2 linked regions of the Azoarcus sp. KH32C genome follow. The protein of the gene in region 2 interacts with the protein of the main gene of each other region in a pairwise test. Links are inferred from orthologs where the notes say so. Each region holds a gene or a part of one and is shown on either strand. Other genes may lie near its edges.

Evidence for each region.
Region 1: the proteins of recJ (region 2) and AZKH_RS00250 interact in binary tests that used the Escherichia coli proteins (3 or more experiments, as listed by UniProt). The link is inferred for Azoarcus sp. KH32C from one-to-one orthologs.

The regions. Positions count from the first base shown.
Region 1 is NC_020516.1:61,669-71,956, forward strand. The notes cover bases 4,509-7,631. They hold AZKH_RS00250 (DNA topoisomerase III), read right to left. Parts: upstream 7,316-7,631; coding sequence 4,709-7,315; downstream 4,509-4,708. Other genes in these bases: AZKH_RS00245 (NAD(P)/FAD-dependent oxidoreductase), read left to right, coding at 4,509-4,669; AZKH_RS00255 (DUF494 domain-containing protein), read right to left, coding at 7,424-7,631. Outside these bases: AZKH_RS00230 (response regulator transcription factor), read left to right, coding at 1-243; AZKH_RS00235 (TonB-dependent siderophore receptor), read right to left, coding at 263-2,305; AZKH_RS00240 (hydrogen peroxide-inducible genes activator), read left to right, coding at 2,470-3,426; more of AZKH_RS00245, read left to right, coding at 3,497-4,508; more of AZKH_RS00255, read right to left, coding at 7,632-7,891; DNA-processing protein DprA, read right to left, coding at 7,910-9,073; AZKH_RS00265 (LysM peptidoglycan-binding domain-containing protein), read right to left, coding at 9,091-10,116; def (peptide deformylase), read left to right, coding at 10,279-10,288.
Region 2 is NC_020516.1:2,290,341-2,300,505, forward strand. Bases 3,778-6,777 are described here. They hold recJ (single-stranded-DNA-specific exonuclease RecJ), read right to left. Parts: upstream 6,124-6,777; coding sequence 4,432-6,123; downstream 3,778-4,431. Other genes in these bases: AZKH_RS09975 (histidine kinase), read left to right, coding at 3,778-4,407; AZKH_RS09985 (hypothetical protein), read right to left, coding at 6,120-6,777. Outside these bases: AZKH_RS09960 (hypothetical protein), read right to left, coding at 1-806; nitric oxide-sensing protein NosP, read left to right, coding at 2,121-3,269; more of AZKH_RS09975, read left to right, coding at 3,259-3,777; more of AZKH_RS09985, read right to left, coding at 6,778-7,211; AZKH_RS09990 (universal stress protein), read right to left, coding at 7,321-7,788; AZKH_RS09995 (L-lactate permease), read right to left, coding at 7,877-9,547; AZKH_RS10000 (lipoprotein-releasing ABC transporter permease subunit), read left to right, coding at 9,847-10,165. UniProt on the Escherichia coli protein: Single-stranded-DNA-specific exonuclease.

The sequences.
Region 1 (10,288 bases), 2.2 Mb from region 2 along the record:
CGCCGCGCCCGTCGCGGCCAGATCGCCGTCGCGCGTGCCCGCCTGGCGCTGCTCACCGAGCGCGAACGCGAAACCGCGCTCCACCTCGTCGACGGCCTGTCCGCGCGCGAGGTCGCCGACCGCCTGGGCATCAGCCCGCGCACCGTCGAAGCCCACCGCATGAACCTCTTCCGCAAGCTGGAAATCAAGTCCGGCGCCGAACTCTCCCGGCTCTTCGTGCTCGCCGAGTTGGGCGACGTGTAGCCGTTCCCCCCGTCGTCGCTCAGAATTCCGTCGTCACGCTCAAGGCCACCTGCGGCTCGACGCGATTCACCGGCCGGTCGCCGGCCAGGCGCTGCAACGGGTAGTTCGCCAATTCCTGGTGTTTTCCGAGCAGGTTGATCCCCGTCAGGCGCACCTCCACGCGCTGACCGCCATCGAGCACGAAGTGGCGTGCGATGCTCGCATCCGCGGTCGTGTAGGCCGGCACGCTGTAGCGGTAGCTCGGCGTGAAGCCGTTGCCGGCATCGACCGGACCGCTGCGCAGCAGCGTCAGTGTGCTCTGCCACGGCCCGCTGCGCTGCAGCCAGGTCAGGCTCGCGGTGTAGGGGGCGACGCTGCGGCGGATCGCCTCTTCGTCCGATTGCGCCCGGATCACCGTGTGGCTGAAAAGCAGCTGCCCGCCTTCCCAAGGACGCACCTGCAACTGGTACTCGATGCCCTCGACACGGATCGCGTCGTCGCGATTGACCCACTGCGACGGCGGAAGGAAGTGCTGCACGATCGCCTGGAAGGGGTTCGTCGCCGGCACGTCGACCGCCTGGCGGCGGATCTGGTCGCGCGTTTCCTCGTGGAAGAGGCGCACGTCGATCTGCGCGCGGCCGTCGGGCAGCTGGCCGAGGAAGCCCAGCTCGAAGGCATCGATGCGCGGCGGCTCGATGTCGGGATTCGCGATCTGGCGCTGTTGCAGCAGCAGCGTCGTGCCGGGAACGTAAATGCGCACGTCGGCATTGCGATCGAAGATGCCGGGCTGGCGGTAGGCGCGCGTGTAGCCGATGCGCCAGGACTGGGCGGTGTCGGGCAGCCAGTTCAGGAATACCCGCGGCGACAGCCGCGTCTGGTCGTACTGGGCGTTTTCGGCCATCAGGCCGGCGTTCAGCAACCACTCGTTTGCGAAGTGCCATTCGCTGTTGCCGTACAGCCGGGACGTGTCCTGCGACTGTTTCGGGTCATTGTAGAGCAGGAAGGGCGAAACGAATTCGTCGCGGCGCCATTCCGCGCCCCATCCCAGCCGCAGCCGGTCGGAGGCGGTGAAATGATGTTCGAACTCGAGGTTGTGACGCGTCGTCGCGTTGTTCTCATTGACCGGCACTTCGACCAGCGGCACCCCGAGCCCCTGTAGACCGCGACTGCTGATCTTCCACTCGTCGCGCGCCTTCTCGCGCGCGTAGTTCGTCGACAGCACGAACTCTTCGTCGCTCGTCGGTGCGTGGCGCCAGCGCAGCTGCACGAACTCCGAGTGCATCGCTGCCTTGCGCTTCGGATTGCTGTTGAACTGGGTGTTGTCGTAGCCGCGTTCGCGATCGCTGTGCATCACGCCGGCGGCCATCGTGATCTCGTCGTAGGTGCTGATGCGCAGGTCGCCGCGCAGATTCGCGCGGTTGGTCGTGCGGTCATCGTGCAGTCCGCCCATGCCGTCGTCACGTTCGCGCTGCACCGTCAGGCGCAGGCCGAGCGGCCCCTGCTGGCCCACGGCGCGTGCGCTGCCCCCCGCGATGCCGTTGGTGCCGCCGCGCAGCATGACCGCGCTGCCGGTCTCCTCGGAAGTGTGGCGCGTGATGATGTTGACGATGCCGTCGAAGGCCTGCGAGCCGTAGGCGGCCGAATCGGTGCCGCGCACGACCTCGATGCGCTCGATGTCCTCGATCGCGATCGGGATTCCCCCGGCGAAGGCGCCTCCGAAGTACGGCGCATACAGCGGACGCCCGTCGAGCAGCAACTGCACCTGCCTCGGGTAATCGGTGCCCGGTCCGTGATAGCTCACCCACTGGTCGTTGCCGGTTTCCTGCGCGATCTGCATCCCTGGCACCAGCCGCAGCAGGCGCCCGATGTCGCGGTAGCCGGTCGCACGGATCAGGTCGCGATCCAGGATCGTGATCGCGGCGGGCGTCTCGCGTTGCGGCTTCGGCATCCGCGACACCGTCAGCACGACGGGCAGAGGTTCGAAGAATGCCTGTTCGGATTCGAGGGACTGGCCCGAAGCCGGGCAGGACAGGACGAGTAGGGCGGCTGGAAGCAGTCCTGTATAGCAGGAAGTGGGTTGCATGGCGGGGATTCTTCTTTTTTCGCTGGGGGCCACAAAGACCATGACACGTTTTGAAACATTATAAGGGACACGGCGGCGGGGGATTTTGACCATGTTCAAGATCCCAAGCGGAGTACCATCATCAACGTACGCTATCGAATTCGCTCTCCGGCACGCCTGCAGCCATGACTCTGACCGACCTCCGCTACCTCATCGCCCTGGCCCACGAGCGCCATTTTGGCCGCGCGGCCGAAAAATGCCACGTCAGCCAGCCGACCCTGTCGGTGGCGATCAAGAAAGTCGAGGACGAACTCGGCGTGCAGCTCTTCGAGCGCAGCGCGACCGAGGTGAAGATCACCGCCACCGGTCAGCGCATCGTTGCACAGTCGGAAAAGGTCCTGATGGAAGCCGCGCAAATCCACGAGATCGCGGCGGCCGGCAAGGATCCGCTGTCCGGTCCGCTGCGCCTCGGCGTGATCTTCACGATCGGCCCCTACCTGCTGCCGCGTATGATTCCGCGCGTGCATCGGCTCGCGCCGCGCATGCCGCTCATCATCACCGAAAACTACACCACGCGCCTGCTCGAAGCGCTCAAACGGGGCGAACTCGACGTCATCGTGCTGTCGCTGCCGTTCGAAGAGGCTGGCATCGTCGCACAGCCGGTCTACGACGAACCCTTCCGCGTGCTGATGCCCGCCGACCACCCGTGGACGGCCCACGAAAGCATCGAACCTGACCGCCTTTCCGACGAACATCTGCTGCTGCTCGGCGCCGGCAACTGCTTCCGCGAACAGGTACTCGAAGTCTGCCCGCACTGCCGCAGCGTCAGCGGCCTGCAACGCACGCTCGAAGGCAGCTCGCTCGAAACCATCCGCCACATGGTCGCGACCGGCCTCGGCGTCACGGTGCTGCCCAGTTCCGCTGCGGATGAGCTGCCCGGACAGAACAACCTCGTCGCCGTCCGCCCCTTCGCCGATCCCGAACCTTCGCGTCGCGTCGTGCTCGCTTGGCGCGTGACCTATCCGCGCAGCGGCGCCATCGATGTGTTGCGCACCGCCATCCTCGAAAGCCAGCTCCCCGGCGTGCGGCCGATCGGCCGCGCAGTGCCGCTCGAAAGCGGAACGGTCAGCGCCGTGGCGTGATCCATTCCCGCGCCGCGCCCGATCGCGCGGCGTAGCGTTGGCGATACGTGGGCTTCACGCGAGGCCGAACATGAGTGCTCCCCTTGTCATCGTCGGAACGGGCATGGCCGGATACGGCGTGTTGCGGGCATTGCGCCACGTGGATACGCGCCAGCCAGTGTGGATCGCCGCCGCCGACGACGGCGCCGCCTACGCGAAGTTCGAACTCGCCACCGCCCTTGCCCAACGCCGCGAAGCAGGCCAGCTGGTGGTCGCGACCGCCGAGCAGATGGCCTACCGCTTCGGCGCGACGGTCGAGCCGCATTGCCGCGTCGTCGCCATCGACCGCGAGCGCCGCGTCGTGCGTACCCAAACCAGCGGGCGGGCCAGCGGGGAGCAAGCCTATTCCCGCCTCGTCCTCGCGACCGGAGCCGAAGCCGTGCGCCCTTCCGCGATGCGCGGCAGCGCCGCCGACCGCATCCTGACCGTCAGCAGCCTGGCCGAATACACCTACCTGCGCAGCGAACTGGCGGGCCGCAAGCGCGTCGTGGTGCTCGGCGGGGACCTGCCGGGGTGCGAGCTCGCAGGAAACCTGCTGCGCGGCGGCTGCGAAGTGACGCTCCTCGAACCGCAAAATCGCCTGCTTTGCGACTCCTTCCCGACGCTTTGCGCCGGTCGCATCGAGCAGGACCTGCGATCAGCGGGCGTGAGTCTATGGATCGAAGACGGCATCCATCGCATCGAGCAGCGTGGCTATGACCTCGAGATCACGACCCTCTCCGGCCTCCGCCTCATCGCGGAGGTCGTCGTCGCGGCCCTCGGCAGCCGGCCGCGCAGTACGCTCGCGCGCGAGGCCGGCCTCGACGTCGCCTCCGCCATCGTCGTCAACGGCCAGATGCGAAGCTCGGACGAGCACATTTTCGCGGTCGGCGAATGCGCGCAGATGGCAAACCGCGTCTTTGCGCATGTCGACGACATCGAGGAGAGCGTGCGCGTGCTGGCCGGGGGCCTGACGGGAGGGAGAAACCGCATGCTCCGCTGGCATCCCCGCTCACGACGCATGCAGACCGGTTGCAGCGAGGCCGTGATCTGCGAGCCGCCGCGCGGACTCGACGGCGAATGGCACGAGTGCGCCACGGGCCGCGGCGTGCGCGCGCTGTTCCATGACCGCAGCGGGAAGTTGCGCGGCTTCGCGCTGGTCGGTGCGACCACCGACGAGACGCATCGCCTGCTGTCCGGCGTCGGGCACTGGTGGTCCGGCTGACTCTGGACACGGCGCGGGCCGATCGGCCCGCTCGCCGTGTCAGCTTTCTGCGCTGCGCCGGCGCGTGGCCGGCTTCTTCGCCGCGGTGGCCGGGGCCGCCTTTTCTCCGCCCTTGCCGGCTGCCTCGTCCGTGCCGCCTTCAGCCGGTTTGCCGTTGCCCGCCTTGCCTTTCGCGCCGGCCTTCGGCGCCTTCGGTTCGAATTCGAAGCCGACCTTGCCGTCCGCGCCCCGTACCAGGAAGGCCGAGAACTTGCGCTTCGTGCGCGTCGATACGAAGCCCTTCAGCAGGTCGGTGCGCCCGTCGGCAAGCAGCTTCGCCATCTGCTCGCGCTCGACCGGTTGCTGCAGAATGACCTTGCCGGAGCGGAAATCGCAGGATTTTTCGGGTCCCACTGACTTTTCGCAGACGTAGGCCATGCCGTGCTCGTACACCGGCGACGCACACTTCGGGCACGGGCCGAGCGCTTCCTGGCCCGAGAAGTCGACCGCTTCCGCGCCCTCGCCGTCGTCCTTCGGCTGGCCGAAATCGAACTCGGGCTGCTTGTCGTCGTTGAGCTTGATCTCGGCGTTGAACAGTCGCCCCATCTTGCTGCGGAAGCCCACCAGCGGGCCGACGCGGCCGGTGCGCAGCAGCGTTTCGATCTCGTCGATCTCGAACTGGCGCCCGGCCACGATCTTCCACGCGCTCCAGTCGCAGGCCTGGCAGGCGAACTTCTTGTAATTCTCCTTCACCACGCTGCCGCACTTCGGGCAGGGCGTCGACAGCGTGACGAAATCGCCCGGCACGGTGTCGGATTCATAGCGCTTCGCGCGCTCGACGACTTCGCGTGCCATCTCGGCGATCTCGCGCATGAACTCGGGCCGCGACAGCTGGCCGCGTTCCATCTGCGAGAGCTTGTGCTCCCACTCACCGGTCAGTTCCGGCGAAGTCAGCGCCGACACGTCGAGGCCCTTCAGCAGCGTGATCAGCGAGAACGCCTTCGCGCTCGGGATCAGCTCGCGGCCCTCGCGATGGATGTACTGCTCCGCGATCAGCCCTTCGATGATCTGCGCCCGCGTCGCCGGCGTGCCGAGGCCGCGCTCGGCCATCGCCGCGCGCAGTTCCTCGTCATCGACCATCTTGCCCGCGCCTTCCATCGCCGACAGCAGCGTCGCTTCGTTGTAGCGTGCGGGCGGCTTCGTGACGAGGCTCTTCACGACGAGGTCGTCCGTCGACACCGTCTCGTTGGGCTGCACCGCGACGAGCTGCGCGCCGCCGCCGGTACCATCCTCGTCGTCCTTGACGCCTTCCTTGCCGTACACCGCGAGCCAGCCCGGATTGACGAGCACCTTGCCCTCGGTCTTGAACGCTTCACCCGCGACGCGCGTGATCCGCGTCGTCACGCGGTATTCGGCGGCCGGATAGAACACCGACAGGAAGCGGCGCGTCACCAGATCGTAGATCTTGTGTTCGGCCTCCGACAGGCTCTTCGGCACGGTGCCGGTCGGGATGATGGCGAAGTGATCCGAAATCTTCGCGTTGTTGAAGATCCGCTTGTTCGGCTTCACCCAGCCCTGCTTCGCGATCTCGTTCGCGAAAGGCGCATACGCGTCCGGCAGCGCCCGCATCACGTCCTTGACCGTGCCGAGATAGTCCTCGGGCAGCGCGCGCGCGTCGGTACGCGGATAGGTCAGCACCTTGTGCTTCTCGTACAGCGCCTGCGCGATCTGCAAGGTCACCCGGGCCGAGAAGCCGAAGCGGCCGTTCGCCTCGCGCTGCAGGCTCGTCAGGTCGAAGAGCAGCGGCGAGAGCTGGGTCGAGGGTTTGGATTCCTCGCTGACCTGGCCCGGTTTGCCGTCGCACTTGGCCTTGATCGCCTCGGCGCGCGTCTTGTCCCACAGCCGGAAGGCCGTCGCGTGCTCGTCGCCCTCGGCCTTCTTGAAATTTTCGTCGAACCAGCGGCCCGCGTAGCTGCCGGCCTGGCAGCCGAAGGACGCTTCAAGTTCCCAGTAGTCGCGCGGCTTGAACTGGCGGATCTTTTGCTCGCGCTCGACGACGATCGCGAGCGTCGGTGTCTGTACGCGCCCGACCGTGGTCAGGTGGAAGCCACCGGTCTTGGAGTTGAACGCGGTCATCGCCCGCGTGCCGTTGATGCCGATCAGCCAGTCGCTCTCGGCGCGGCACACGGCAGCCGAGCGTAGGCCCTCGACCTCCTGCGCCGAGCGCAGGTGCGCGAAGCCCTCGCGGATCGCGTTGGCCGTCATCGACTGCAGCCACAGGCGCGACACCGGCTTGTCGGTCTTCGCGTGCTGCGCGATGAAATTGAAGATCAGTTCGCCCTCGCGTCCCGCGTCACAGGCGTTGATGAGGCCGGTGACGTCCTTGCGCTTGATGAGCCGCGTCAGCAGCTTCAGGCGGTCGTCGGTCTTTTCGATCGGTTTGAGCGCGAACTGCGGCGGGATCACCGGCAGGTGGGCGAAGGTCCATTTGCCGCGCTTGACCTCGTATTCCTCGGGGACGACCAGTTCCAGCAGGTGGCCGACCGCGGACGACAGGACGTACTCGTCCGACTCGAAGTAGTCCTTTTCCTTCGTGAAGCCGCCCAGTGCGCGAGCAATGTCCTGCGCGACCGAGGGCTTTTCCGCGATGATCAGTTGCTTGCTCATGCCGGTGTGGCTGCCTTGGAAAGCCACAAAGGGCTTTTGTCTATAGGGTTATGAAGCGGCGCATGATAAGCAGGCCGCCGTGACGTCCGCAAGCGGGGCCGGTTTTCCTTACTGCGGCAGCAGTCCTTCGTCCTCGAAGTCTTCGCCCAGCAGTTCGTCGACGATCAATCCGTCGATCGGCAGCTCGCGTTGCCACAGCACCATCAGCACGATCACCTTCAGGCGCCCCAGGCTGACGTTGAAGCCGTCAAGCGCCAGCGTGCGTTCGATGATGATTTCGCGCGTCGCCGCGTCGAGCGTACCCGCGTTCTCCAGGAAGGCGAGGAAGCCGCGGCAGTCCGCGTCCAGACGCGTCTGCTCCTCGGCGCTATACAGACGGATCGCGCCCGCCGCGGGCGTCATCAGCAGCGGCGAGGTCGTGCCGAGGTTGCGCAGGCCGGTGAGCCACTCCAGCGCTTCGCTGATTTCGTCCTGCTCGAATCCGGCGGCCGAGAGCTTGCGCGCAAGCTGGTCCGACTCCGGACAGGCGGTGGCGTGAACGTAATTCTCGAAGAGATAGACCAGGATATCGAACATGGCGGCGCACCCCACAAATCAGAGGCGCTGGAAGCGCCCGCCCGGCAGTCGGGTGATCTGTCCGTCGAGCTCCAGCGGAAGCAGAATGGCGTAGAGCGCATCGAGCGTCAAGCTGCAACGTGTCGCCAGCGTGTCAATGTCGAGCGGATCGTGGCCTAGCGCGTCAAGGACGATGGCATGTTCAGGCGGGCCTTGCGGGATTTCGAGCTGCAGTCCCGCCGGTGCCGTAGCCGGTTCGCGGGAATTGCGGCGGCTACGCGAGCCCGGGACCGCTGGCGACCGACCGGCGTCGCGTCGCACCGCTGCCGGCGCGCTCCAGGCGAGCTCCTCGAGGACATCTTCGGCAGTCTCGACCAGCTTCGCGCCGTCCCGTATCAGGCGGTGGCAGCCGCGCGCGAGCGGCGAGTGAATCGAACCGGGAATCGCGAAGACCTCGCGACCGCAATCGGTCGCGAGGCGCGCCGTGATCAGCGAACCGCTGCCCAGCGCCGCTTCGACGACCAGCACACCGCGGGCGAGCCCGGCAATGATGCGGTTGCGACGCGGAAAGTTATGCGGCAGCGGCGGCGTGCCGAGCGGGAATTCGCTGACGATCGCGCCCCGTGCCGCGATTTCGCGCGCGAGCGTCTGATGTTTTGCCGGATAGACGCGATCCGCACCGGTGCCGATCACCGCCACCGTGCGCCCCTCGGGCACGCTCAGGGTGCCCTGATGTGCCGCCGCGTCGATGCCCAATGCAAGGCCGCTGACGATCGTCAGGTCTGCCGCGGCCAGATTGGCGGCGAAGGCTTCGGCGTTGGCGAGGCCGGCAGGGGTCGCCGAACGCGCGCCGACCATCGCAAGGCCCGCGCTCTGCAGCAGCCCCGGATCACCCTTCACATAGAGCAGTACCGGAGGATCGGGAATCTCAAGCAGCGCTTGCGGGTAGCGCGGGTCGCCGAGAGTGACGACGTGGTTGCCGGGTTCGCGCGCCCACTTCAGCGCGGCGTCGATGCGGGTCCGATCCGGCGCCGCGAGCAGCAGGTCGGCCGCTTCGCCGCCGACGACGCTGGCGAGGCTGCTGCGGCTCGCACGGAAGATTTGTTCGGGCAGCCCGAACGCGGCGAGCAAGGTGCGCTGGCGTTCGGGGCCGAGGCCGGGAAGGAGGGTGAGCCGCAGCCAGGCGGCGAGATCGTCCTCCACGGAGGCGGGTGCAGCGCTCAGGGCTTGCGGACGCTGTCGCCGATCGTGGCCGGACCGTCGGTGTCCATCACCAGCGCGTAGGCAACGCGATCGAAGACGCGGAACACCATCGCGAGGCCGAAGCGCTTTTCGGGCAGCACGAAGGATTCCTTGTTGCCCTCGTCGTCCTTGTACACGACCGCCCCGCGATTGCGATGCAGCGCGAGCACGTGGCCGCGTTCCAGACCGTCGCGGCTACCGATGTTGAGGGTGACGACGCTGTTGCGGCCGGTCTCGGTGACACCGCGATAGATGCCGATCAGGCGGCCTTCGACCGCCTTGTCCGGCGCATGCGGCACATACGAGAAGACTTCAGGCGCGCCGGCTTCGATGAGGCGGTCGCCGGTCCCGACTTCCTCGACGGATTCGACGATTTCCAGCGTTGCCGGCGTGCCCGGCTCGGTCACCCGCGCCGTGCCGAGGAAGGCGGCTTCGTAGCCCAGCACTTCGTGGGTCTGCGGGTCGACCAGCGGCTTGGCGGGGCGGAAGACCTGCCACACCTTCTGCTCGCCCTTGATGTTCTTCGCGAAGATCGTGTCGCCCGGGCCCATGTACACGCGGCTGGTTTCCGTGGCGACGATGGTGCCGGCTTGCGCGAGGCGCGCCTCATCGATCACCAGCGGCTTCGTCAGGAAGGGTTCGATCGCCTGCATCGGGATCGTCGCGATCGCCGTTTCGAGCGGTTCGTTATAGACCTGCGGCTGGAGTTTCTGCTCGCCGACGCGCCGGCCGATCGTCAAATAGGGGCCGCTGCGGTCGAGAACGATGATCTGTCCCGGATAGATCAGATGCGGATTGCGGATCTGCTCGCGATTCAGGCGCCACACTTCCGGCCAGCGCCAGGGCTCCTTCAGGAAGCGACCGGAAATGCCCCACAGCGTGTCGCCGCGTACCACGGTGTAGCTGTCTGGCGCGTTGTCAGCCAAGGCAGCGGGGGCCGCGATTGCGCCGGAGCTGAGAAGGGTCGCAACGCTGAACAGGAGAGAGAATATAATGCGGGTCATCACTCGCTTCCGATAGAAGCACACAGGATTCTCGTACTGCCGGAACATCACCCGCCGGTCGAGGGTCCAATCCGCAGTCTCGATTCGAATGCCCCGGCATGCCACTTTGCATGCCAAAGCACTTGAAATTCTGCACGTAATGACTTAACCCGGCAAGCATTTATGGCGCTAT
Region 2 (10,165 bases):
CCGGCGAGTTGCTCGGCCGACAGGCCGCGCAGCCAGGCCGCGACGTCGGACGACGAGATGCCGGACGCGCCGAGCGTCACGCGCTGCGCCTCGATCTTGTTCAGCGCGCGCTGGAAGCCGGCGTCGACCCGCGCGAGGCGCGACTGTGCGAGGCCGATGCGCTGGGCGATGCGTGCGATCTCGAAGGGCACGTCGGGATCGGCGAGCAGGCCGTTGAGGATCTCGGTGCCGCGTGCGAGCCAGCGTTCGTTGGCGGAGAGACGACGGCGCGCGCCCTGGATGTGGAATTCCGAGCCGGAGGCGATCGCCTCCTCGAAATGCCAGGTGAGGTCGTTGAGCTTCGACAGCAGATGGCCGAGCGCTTCCGGCGTGATGCTGCCGACCGCCTGCAGGCCGGCGAGCTGGGCGGTGAGAAAGCCGAGTTCGGCGTCTTCCTCGGTCGAGAAGCGCAGCAGCATGGTGACCGCCGCGACCGCATTGCGTCCGATGTCGGACACGTAGTACAGGCCGTCCTCTGCGAAACTCAGCAGCGCGTTGTCGCGCAAGCGCTTGAGCACCGTTTCAAGCTTCACCGGGTCGAGATAGGTGAAGCGCGAGCGCAGCACGTCGGGCGACCATCGCGGCGATTCGGACTCCTGGCCGATTTCCCGCAGCACAAGCAGGCGCAGCAGGACTTCGGCTTCGGAGCCGCGGAACAGCGTGATGAAGGCGTCGATCAGCGGCCGGGCCGCGGCGAGTGTGGCCAGTTCGGGCACATCGTCCGCGGCCACGCCGGGGGCGAGAAAATCAGCGAGGTCGGGCGTCATGCAGGGTGATACGGGGCGCAGAGCTTGGCGCTCAGACGCCCTGCTTCAGGCTCGCAGCGATGAAGTCTTCGAGGTCGCCGTCAAGCACCGCCTGCGTGTTGCCGACTTCGTAGTTGGTGCGCAGATCCTTGATGCGCGACTGGTCGAGCACGTAGGAACGGATCTGGTGGCCCCAGCCGATGTCGCTCTTCGAGTCTTCCAGCTTCTGCTGCTCCGCCTGGCGCTTGCGCAGCTCCAGTTCGTACAAGCGCGCCTTCAGCATCGACATCGCCTCGGCCTTGTTCTTGTGCTGCGAACGGTCGTTCTGGCACTGCACGACGACACCGGTCGGCTCGTGCGTGATACGCACCGCGGAGTCGGTCTTGTTGATGTGCTGGCCGCCCGCGCCGGACGCGCGGTAGGTGTCGATGCGCAGGTCCGCCGGGTTGATGTCGATCTCAATCGAGTCGTCGACCTCCGGGTAGACAAACACTGACGAGAAGCTCGTGTGGCGCCGTGCGTTGGAGTCGAACGGGCTCTTGCGCACGAGGCGGTGGATGCCCGTCTCGGTGCGCAGGAAGCCGTAGGCGTATTCGCCGCCGACCTTGATCGTCGCACTCTTGATGCCCGCGACTTCGCCTTCCGACTCTTCCATCAGTTCGACGTTGAAGCCCTTGCGCTCGCAGTAGCGAAGGTACATCCGTTCGAGCATGCCCGCCCAATCCTGCGCCTCGGTGCCGCCGGCGCCGGCCTGGATTTCGATGAAGCAGGAGTTCGGGTCCATCGGATTCGAAAACATCCGGCGGAATTCGAGCATGTGGACCTTGGCTTCGAGGGGCGCGAGGTCGCCTTCAACTGCGGACAGCGTGTCCTCGTCATCCTCGGCCTGCGCCAGATCGAACAGGTCCTTCAGGTCGACCGACATCTGTTCGATGTCGCGCAGGTTGACGACCACGTTCTCGAGTTGACGCTTTTCCTTGCCGAGTTCCTGGGCCTTTTCGGCGTTGTTCCAGACCGCCGGGTCTTCCAGTGCGCGCGTTACCTCTTCGAGCTTCGACGATTTCTCGTCGTAGTCAAAGATACCTCCGAAGTTCGCGACCCCGGGCTTGGAGGTCGTCGAGTTTCTGGGCAATGGCGTTGATGCGTTCGGCTTCCATCATGAGGCTCCGGCGAATTCTTCTCGGGAAACCGGTCATTATACCCGGCACGGCGATCGAAAGCGGCGGTTCTCGACCCCGATTACCTTTGTAGGTCCGGACTGCACTTCGATACGCAGTTAGTGATAATCTCATCCGTTACAGATGCGAACGGGTCTTGTCACTCAAGGGATCAGCCATGAGCCAGATACGTAGAGCGCACTCCAGCGCGCCCGATGCCCGGACGGCAGTGCGCGAGCTTCACCGGGACTTGCTTCAGTCCGACACCGAACTTGTCCTGTTCTTCTGTTCCAGTTCCTACGACCTCGACGAGCTCGCCGATGAGATCAATCGCCTCTTCGGCAAGGTGACGGTCGTCGGATGTACGACGGCCGGCGAGATCGGGCCGCTCGGCTACCGGGACCGTTCCCTGTCGGGCGTAAGTTTCCCGGCCGGCACGTGTACCGCGGTCACAGCCGGCCTCGACGAACTGAAGGATTTCTCGATTGCCCGCGGCAAAGGGATCGCCCAGTCGCTACTGCAACGCCTGGAACAACGTGCGCCAGGCGCAGGGGTCGGCAACAGCTTCGGCTTCCTGCTGATCGACGGGCTGTCGATCCGTGAAGAGCCCGTTACGAGGACGCTGCAGGCGGCGCTGGGAGACATTCCGCTGTTCGGCGGTTCCGCCGGCGACGATCTGAAGTTCGAGCGGACCTGCGTCTTCCATGACGGGCGTTTTTCCTCCGACAGCGCGGTACTGGTCCTGGTCTCGACCAGCCTGCCTTTCCGGACTTTCAAGACCCAACATTTCGTGTCGCTCGACGAACGCCTGGTCGTGACCGAGGCCGATGCCGACCGCCGCGTGGTACGCGAGATCAACGGTCTGCCTGCCGCCGAAGAGTACGCCCGGCTGATCGGCGTGAACCCCGACCAGCTGGATCCGGCGCACTTCGCCGCATCGCCGGTCGTGGTGGTGATCGATGGCACCGACTACGTACGCTCGATCCAGCGAGCGGATGCGGACGGAAGCCTGACCTTCTATTGCGCGATCGACGAAGGGCTCGTCCTGCGCGTCGCCCGCGGCACCGGTCTGGTGTCCAACCTCGAGAAGACGCTGCAGGACTTGAAGGAAGAGATCGGTCCGCCCCAACTGCTGCTCACCTGCGATTGCATCCTGCGCAATCTCGAAATTTCCCAGGACGGGAGCAAAGCCGCCGTCGAGAGTCTCCTGGCGCTGAACAACGCGGTCGGTTTCAGCACCTATGGCGAGCAATATGGCGGGGTGCATGTGAACCAGACACTGACCGGCATCGCGATAGGCAGCGACGAGCGGCAACATGGCGAGTGAAGCGAGGGCCGAGCAGGGCGATGAAGAAGCCAGGCTGCGGGCCGAGATCGTAAGGCTGAACAAGATGGTGACGGCCTTGATGAACCGGGCCGAGCGCAGCACCAGCATGCAGGGGTCGGCGTTCAGTCTTTTCCAGACTGCCGTCACCCTCGAGGAGCAGGTTCGCGAGCGCACGCGGGACCTGGAAACGGCGGTGCGGGAAAACGAGAAGATCAATCGTGCGCTGCACTCGGCACGCGAAGCGATGGAGCGCGAAATCGACGAGCGCCGGCGCGCGCAGGAGGCACTCGAGATCGAGAGGGAGGAGCAGCGCATCCTCATCGCCAAGCTGGAAGAGGCGCACAATCAGCTGCTGCAGTCGGAGAAGCTCGCATCGATCGGACAACTCGCGGCGGGGGTCGCGCACGAGATCAACAATCCGATCGGCTTCGTGAATTCGAATCTTTCCACCTTGGCGAAGTACGTCGAGTCGCTGCTTTCGCTGATCGGCGTGTATGAAGAGAGCGAGCACCTGCTCGCCGATGGGGCCGAAGCGCGAGGCCGGATCGTGGCGGCGAAGGAGGCTGCGGATCTCGACTTCATGCGTGACGATGTGCGGCAACTGATTACCGAGTCGATCGAGGGTGCAAGCCGCGTCCGGCGCATCGTGCAGGACTTGCGCGATTTCTCGCGAATCGATAGCACGGAGTGGCAGATGTTCGATCTGCGGGCCGGAATCGAGAGCACGCTCAACGTCGCGGCCAATGAGATCAAGTACAAGGCGTCAGTGGTGCGTGACTACGGGGAGGTGCCGCCCGTCGAATGCATTGCGGCGCAGATCAATCAGGTGTTCCTCAACCTGCTCGTGAATGCGGCGCAGGCGATCAAGGGGCGAGGGACGATCACCGTCAGGACCGGTTGTGACGGCAATGAGGTATGGGCGGCGATTGCCGACGATGGGTCGGGCATCCCGCCGGAAGTCCTGCCCAAGATCTTCGATCCCTTCTTTACCACGAAGCCAGTGGGGGCGGGGACGGGGCTGGGGCTGTCGGTGTCCTATGGCATCGTGCAGAAGCACGGCGGACACATCGATGTCGATAGCCACCCCGGCGAGGGAACGACCTTCACCGTGCGGCTTCCGCTGCGCCGGGCTGCGTGACGCAGCCCGGGCGCCGGTCAAGGCTCACGCGCCTTCGAAGTATTCGAGCATCAGCTGCAGGCTGGTGATGCCGTTGTACTCGTTCGGCGCAAGCCGGTAGGCGGCCCGGATCTGCGGCGGGGCGCCGTCGGCGAAATTGAAGCGCACGGCGTCGAAGCGGACGTTGTTCTTCGAAAGCTGCAGCTTCAGGTGCTTGTCCTTCATCAGCCGCTGGTTGTCGACGCGGAATACGTCGTCGAACACGGGCGCGGCGAAGCCTTGACCCCAGATGTCCTGCTCGATCAGGCGCGCCGATTCGAGGCTCATGTAGCCCGCTTCGAGAGGGCCGTCGGTGTCCAGGGTGCGCGTCAGATCCGAGGGCGAGACGAGGGACTGCACCGCATCCTCGAACACGGCCTGGAAGCGGCTGTACTCGCTTTCGCGAATCGTGAGGCCGGCCGCCATCGCGTGGCCGCCGAAGCGCAGGATGAGTTCGGGGTGTTGCTTGCTCACGAGGTCGAGCGCATCGCGCAGGTGCAGGTTCGGGATCGAGCGGCCGGACCCCTTCAGCTCGCCTTCGTCGCCCCGCGCGAAAGCGATCACCGGGCGATGCAGCTTTTCCTTGATGCGTCCGGCGACGATCCCGATCACGCCCTGGTGCCAGTCCGGCTCGAACAGGCTCACGGTGGCCGTGTTGCCGGGATCGAATCCGGCGAGCCGCGCGAGTGCGCCTTCCTGCATGTCCTGTTCGATGTTGCGGCGCTCGCGATTGAGCTTGTCGAGTTCCTGCGCGATGTTCAGCGCGCGGCCTATGTCGTCGGTGACGAGGCACTCGATGCCGAGGCTCATGTCCGAGAGGCGCCCAGCAGCGTTGAGGCGCGGGCCGAGGCCGAAGCCCATGTCGAAGGTGCTCGCGCGCGCCGCATCGCGGCTCGCAGCGGCGAAGAGCGCGCGGATACCGGGTTGCATCCGGCCCGCGCGCATGCGGGCAAGGCCCTGGGACACGAGGATGCGGTTGTTGTGGTCCAGCCGGACGACGTCGGCGACGGTGCCGAGTGCGACCAGATCGAGCAATTCGCCGAGGTTCGGTTCCTTGCCACCGGCAAACGCGCCGCGGTCCCGCAGTTCGGCGCGCAGGGCCAGCATCGTGTAGAACATGACGCCGACGCCGGCGAGCGACTTGCTCGGGAAGTCGCAGCTCGGCTGGTTCGGATTCACGATCACGTCGGCGTCGGGCAGCGCGTCGCCGGGCAGGTGGTGGTCGGTGATCACGGTTGCCATGCCGTAGCTGCGCGCCGCTGCGACCCCTTCGACACTGGCAATGCCGTTGTCGACGGTGATCAGCACGTCCGGCTCCATGCGCGCGGCCAGTTCGACGATCGCCGGTGTCAGGCCGTAGCCGTATTCGAAGCGGTTGGGCACGAGGTAGCCGACGTCGGCGCCGAAGGCGCGCAACGCGCGGATGCCGACCGCACAGGCGGTGGCGCCGTCGCAGTCGTAGTCGGCGACGATCAGCATGCGTGCGCCCGCTTCGATGGCGTCGGCGAGCAGTTGCGCGGCTTCGCGTGTTCCCTTCAGTGCGTCGGGCGGAAGCAGGGCCTTGAGCCCGTAATCGAGCTCCTCGCGCCGAGTGATGCCGCGCGCCGCGTAGATCCGGGCGAGAAGCGGGTGTGTCCCGGTATCGATCAGCCGTTGCATGGCACGCGCCGGGATGGCGCGGGGTTGGATCTGCGTCATTGTTCGAATCTTCCGGACTCGGCGGCTTGCGGAGCATCGCCGGTTGGCGCTGGAGGCGGCGCCATTGTTTTCAGCAGCGCATCGAAGGCGTATGGCTTGCGCCAGAACTTCCAGCGGTCGCTGGCCTGGACGGCGAGTTCGAGTGTGCCTCGGTCACCGGGGGCGGTCAGCCGCAGGCTGCGCACGCGCCGAGTGCGAATTGCATCGGCGAGGGGGGCGAACCATTCCCGCTCGAGGGCGACCAGCGTGTTGCGCCAGCGATCGATATCGAGCTGCAAGGCGGGCTTGAGGAGCGAATCGATGATGACGACCGTCTCGTCCTTCAGCGCGGCCGTGCAGTCGGGGGCCGTGGGCTCGACGCCTGCGGCGCGGGCGAGGCCGCGGGTCAGGGGCTCGCGGGTCTGGACTGCCGTCGCCGGCCTCCTTGCCGATGCCGCGAGTTCGCCCGCACCCCACAGCCACAAGCTGTTCGCGGGTCGGCGACCGGCGCTTTCCCTTGCTTGATTCACCCGATGGTTGTGGAGCACGACCTGAATCTCGTTCATCGTGCGCTGCCAGAGGCGCGCGTCCTCGCCTTCGGGCAGGAAATGCTGGATGGGCCGGCCGACGACGTCGTGCAAGGGGTAGAGCCGTGCGCGCGTCGGGGCCGCGAGACGCAAGTACCAACGGGCCGGCGTGCAGGCTTCGAATTGGCCGATATCGGAGAAGGTCTCGTTCAGCGCGCCGATCAGTGCGGCGACTTCGTCCGGCGACAACTCGTCTTCCGGAAAATCGTTGAGCAGCAGGTGTTCGCGCGCGAAGGAGAGGTTGACCGGGTCCGCGCACAGCCAGTGGGAAGCGGCGGGTGGCGGGGCGGCGTCTTCGCCGAGACGACGGAGTGCCGCGAGCGGCAGCGGCGCGTCTTCTTCATTAGGGCTGGGATACCCGAGCAGACGGGCCAGTTGGCGGTCCAGCGGTTCGAAGGGCGCGACGTGGCGGTGGCCGAGGCCGAGCAGTCGAGCCAGGGCGGGCAACTGCAAACCGGAGGCCGGCCCGATGGCCGATGCGCCGGGCCAGATCAGGCCGGGGATGACGAGGTGAATCTGCATGGGGCGGCCGAAGAGAAGAGCGCGCCGAGTCTAGCACACGGTACTGTCAGGGGAAGGGTCCGCGGGCAGAGGAGAAAACGGGTGCAGTGTGCCCGCACCCGGGATGCGATTACTTGCCGCGCACCAGCACCAGCGAGGTCGTGGCAAGGCGCACGAGATCCTCGGCGACGTTGCCGACGAAGAGACGTGCAAAGCCGCGGCGGCCGTGCGTGCCGGCAACGATCACGTCGGCCTGCCAGGCGTTGGCGCCTTCGATGATCCATTCGGCGACGCGGCGGTGTGCGGTTTCGATCTGGCCATCCGCTTCGAGGAGCGCCGTGTCGGCCTGGACGCCGGCATCGGCGGCGGTCTTTGCGGCGGCTTCGAGCAGGGCCTTGCCCGCGTCGCGCATGGCTTTTTCCGCTTGCGAGACGTCGATCACGGCTTCGAGGCCGACGGCGTGGCGGATCGGGGCCTCGTCGGCGACGTGCACGATCCGGAGGGCGGCGCCGAGCGTCTTCGCCAGGGTGATCGCTTCGGCAAGTGCGGCGTTCGAGGTGGCGCTGTCGTCGACAGCAACGAGAATCCTCTTGTACATGATATTGCTCCGCTTGGAACTTCAATATTGGCTGATTCGATCGGGACCGCCTGCGATTTGACGTCGCACGCGGCCCCGGGTTTCGCGCTTAGGGCACCAGGGCCGTGAAGGGATAGACGTAGGCCTGGAGCGTCACGAGCAGGCCCACGAGGACCGCCAGCGCGATCGAGTGGAAGAACACGTAGCGCAGGATGTCGCCTTCGTGGCCGAACCAGCGGGTCGCGGTACTGGCGACGACGATCGACTGGGCGTCGATCATCTTGCCCATCACGCCACCGGAGCTGTTCGCCGCCGCCATCAGGATCGGATTGAGGCCGAGCTGCTGAGCGGTGACCTTCTGCAGGCCGCCGAAGAGCACGTTGGCCGCGGTGTCCGACCCGGTCAGCGCGACGCCGAGCCAACCGAGCAGGGTACCGAAGAGCGGATACAGCGAGCCGGTGTTGGCGAAGGCGAGGCCGAGGGTCGCATCGAGGCCCGAGTAGCGGGTCAGGTAGCCGAGGCCGAGCATGATGACAATCGTCAGCAGCGACAGCTTGACCAGCTTGATCGTGCGCCAGTAGATGCTGAACAGCTGACCCAGGTTGAACTTCATCAGCAGGCCGGCAATGATCGCGGCGATGAAGATGCCGCTACCGGTGGCCGACAGGTAGTTGAAGTTGTAGACCGCGGCTTCCTTGTGCGGCGCGGCGACGACCGGCGGAACCTTCTCGATCAGGTTGTGCAGGCCGGTGAAGGGGATCTTGACGATCGAAACATCGTCGAGCCACTTCTTGAAGTCCGGGACGCCCCAGATGAACACGAAGACGGTCAGGATGATCCACGGCAGCCAGGCGGCAAACACGGCACGGCCGTCGGGACGAGCGGTGGTGACGACAGGCTCGGCAGCCGGGACATCGGCAGCGGAGTCATCCTTCCGGCCCTTCAGTGCGGTGGAGGTCCACACCTGCTTCGGCTTCCAGACCTTAAGGAACAGGATCAGCGAAATCATCGACACGATCGCCGCAACGACGTCCACCAGCCAGGGACCGTGGTAGTTCGACACCAGGTACTGGGGAATCGCGAACGAAATGCCGGCAACGAAGATCGCGGGCCAGATCTGGATCATGCCGCGGAAGCCGGCGAAGGCCCAGATCAGCCAGAACGGTACCAGCAGCGAGAAGAACGGCAGCTGCCGGCCGATCATGCCCGAGAGCTGGCCGAGATCGAGGCCGGTCACGGCGGCGAGCGCGATCACCGGCGTGCCCAGCGCGCCGTAGGCGACCGGTGCGGTGTTGGCGATCAGCGCGAGACCCGAGGCGGCGAGCGGCGAGAAGCCGAGGCCGATCAGGATTGCGCCGGTCACGGCGACCGGGGTGCCGAAGCCGGCAGCGCCTTCGAAGAACGCGCCGAAGCTGAACGCGATCAACAGCAGCTGCAGGCGGCGGTCATCGGTGATGCCGGTGAGGCTTTGCTGGAGCACCTTGAACGATCCGTTCTCGGTCGTCAGCTGGTGCAGGAAGATGATGTTGAGCACGATCCAGCCGATCGGCAGCAGGCCGAACATCGCGCCGTACAGCGTCGCGTTGCCCGCCATCGAGGCCGGCATGCCGAACACGAAAATCGCGATCAGCAGCGCGCTGCCGAGGCCCAGCCCTGCGGCGATATGGGCCTTCATGTGCATGAAACCGAGACCGACCAGCATCACGACGACGGGAATCGACGCGACGGCGCTGGATAGCCAGATATTGTTGAACGGGTCGTACAGCTGTTGCCAAACCAAGGTGAAGCCCTCCCGGATGTGCTCGTATATCGGTATCGAAATGGCGCTACTTACGCGGGTCGTACGATAGGGAGGTGCCGATGTGGCCGCCAGACGGATTAACCCTGTTGCCGTAATCCCTGATTGCGCGAGATGAAATGAGTTGTCAGACAAGTGTGCAGTGAAGATATCGGGGACGTCGGACACTCCTCGTGGATCGGCTCCGATCACGGTCTGACACGTTTTCTCTCCCCAAGGACCGCCTTCCCCGGCACAATGCCGAACTTTGCGATCCGGGCCTTGCGGCTGTGCCGAGTGCGATGCGATACGAATTTCTGGTAGGACTGCGATACACCCGCTCGCGTAGGCGTGCGCAGGGAGGCAACCGTTTCATTTCCTTTATTTCACTGGTGTCGATGCTCGGCACCGGTCTCGGCGTCGCGGCCTTGATCGTCGTGCTGTCCGTGATGAACGGCTTCCAGGAAGAGCTGCGCACCCGCATTCTCGGGGTCGCTGCGCATATCCAGATTTCGGGCAACGACGGGGAACTGGAGGGGTGGCAACAGGTGGCAGACCAGGCGGTGCACCATCCGCTGGTACGGGCCGCGGCGCCCTACGTGCAGGAGCAGGGCATGCTGT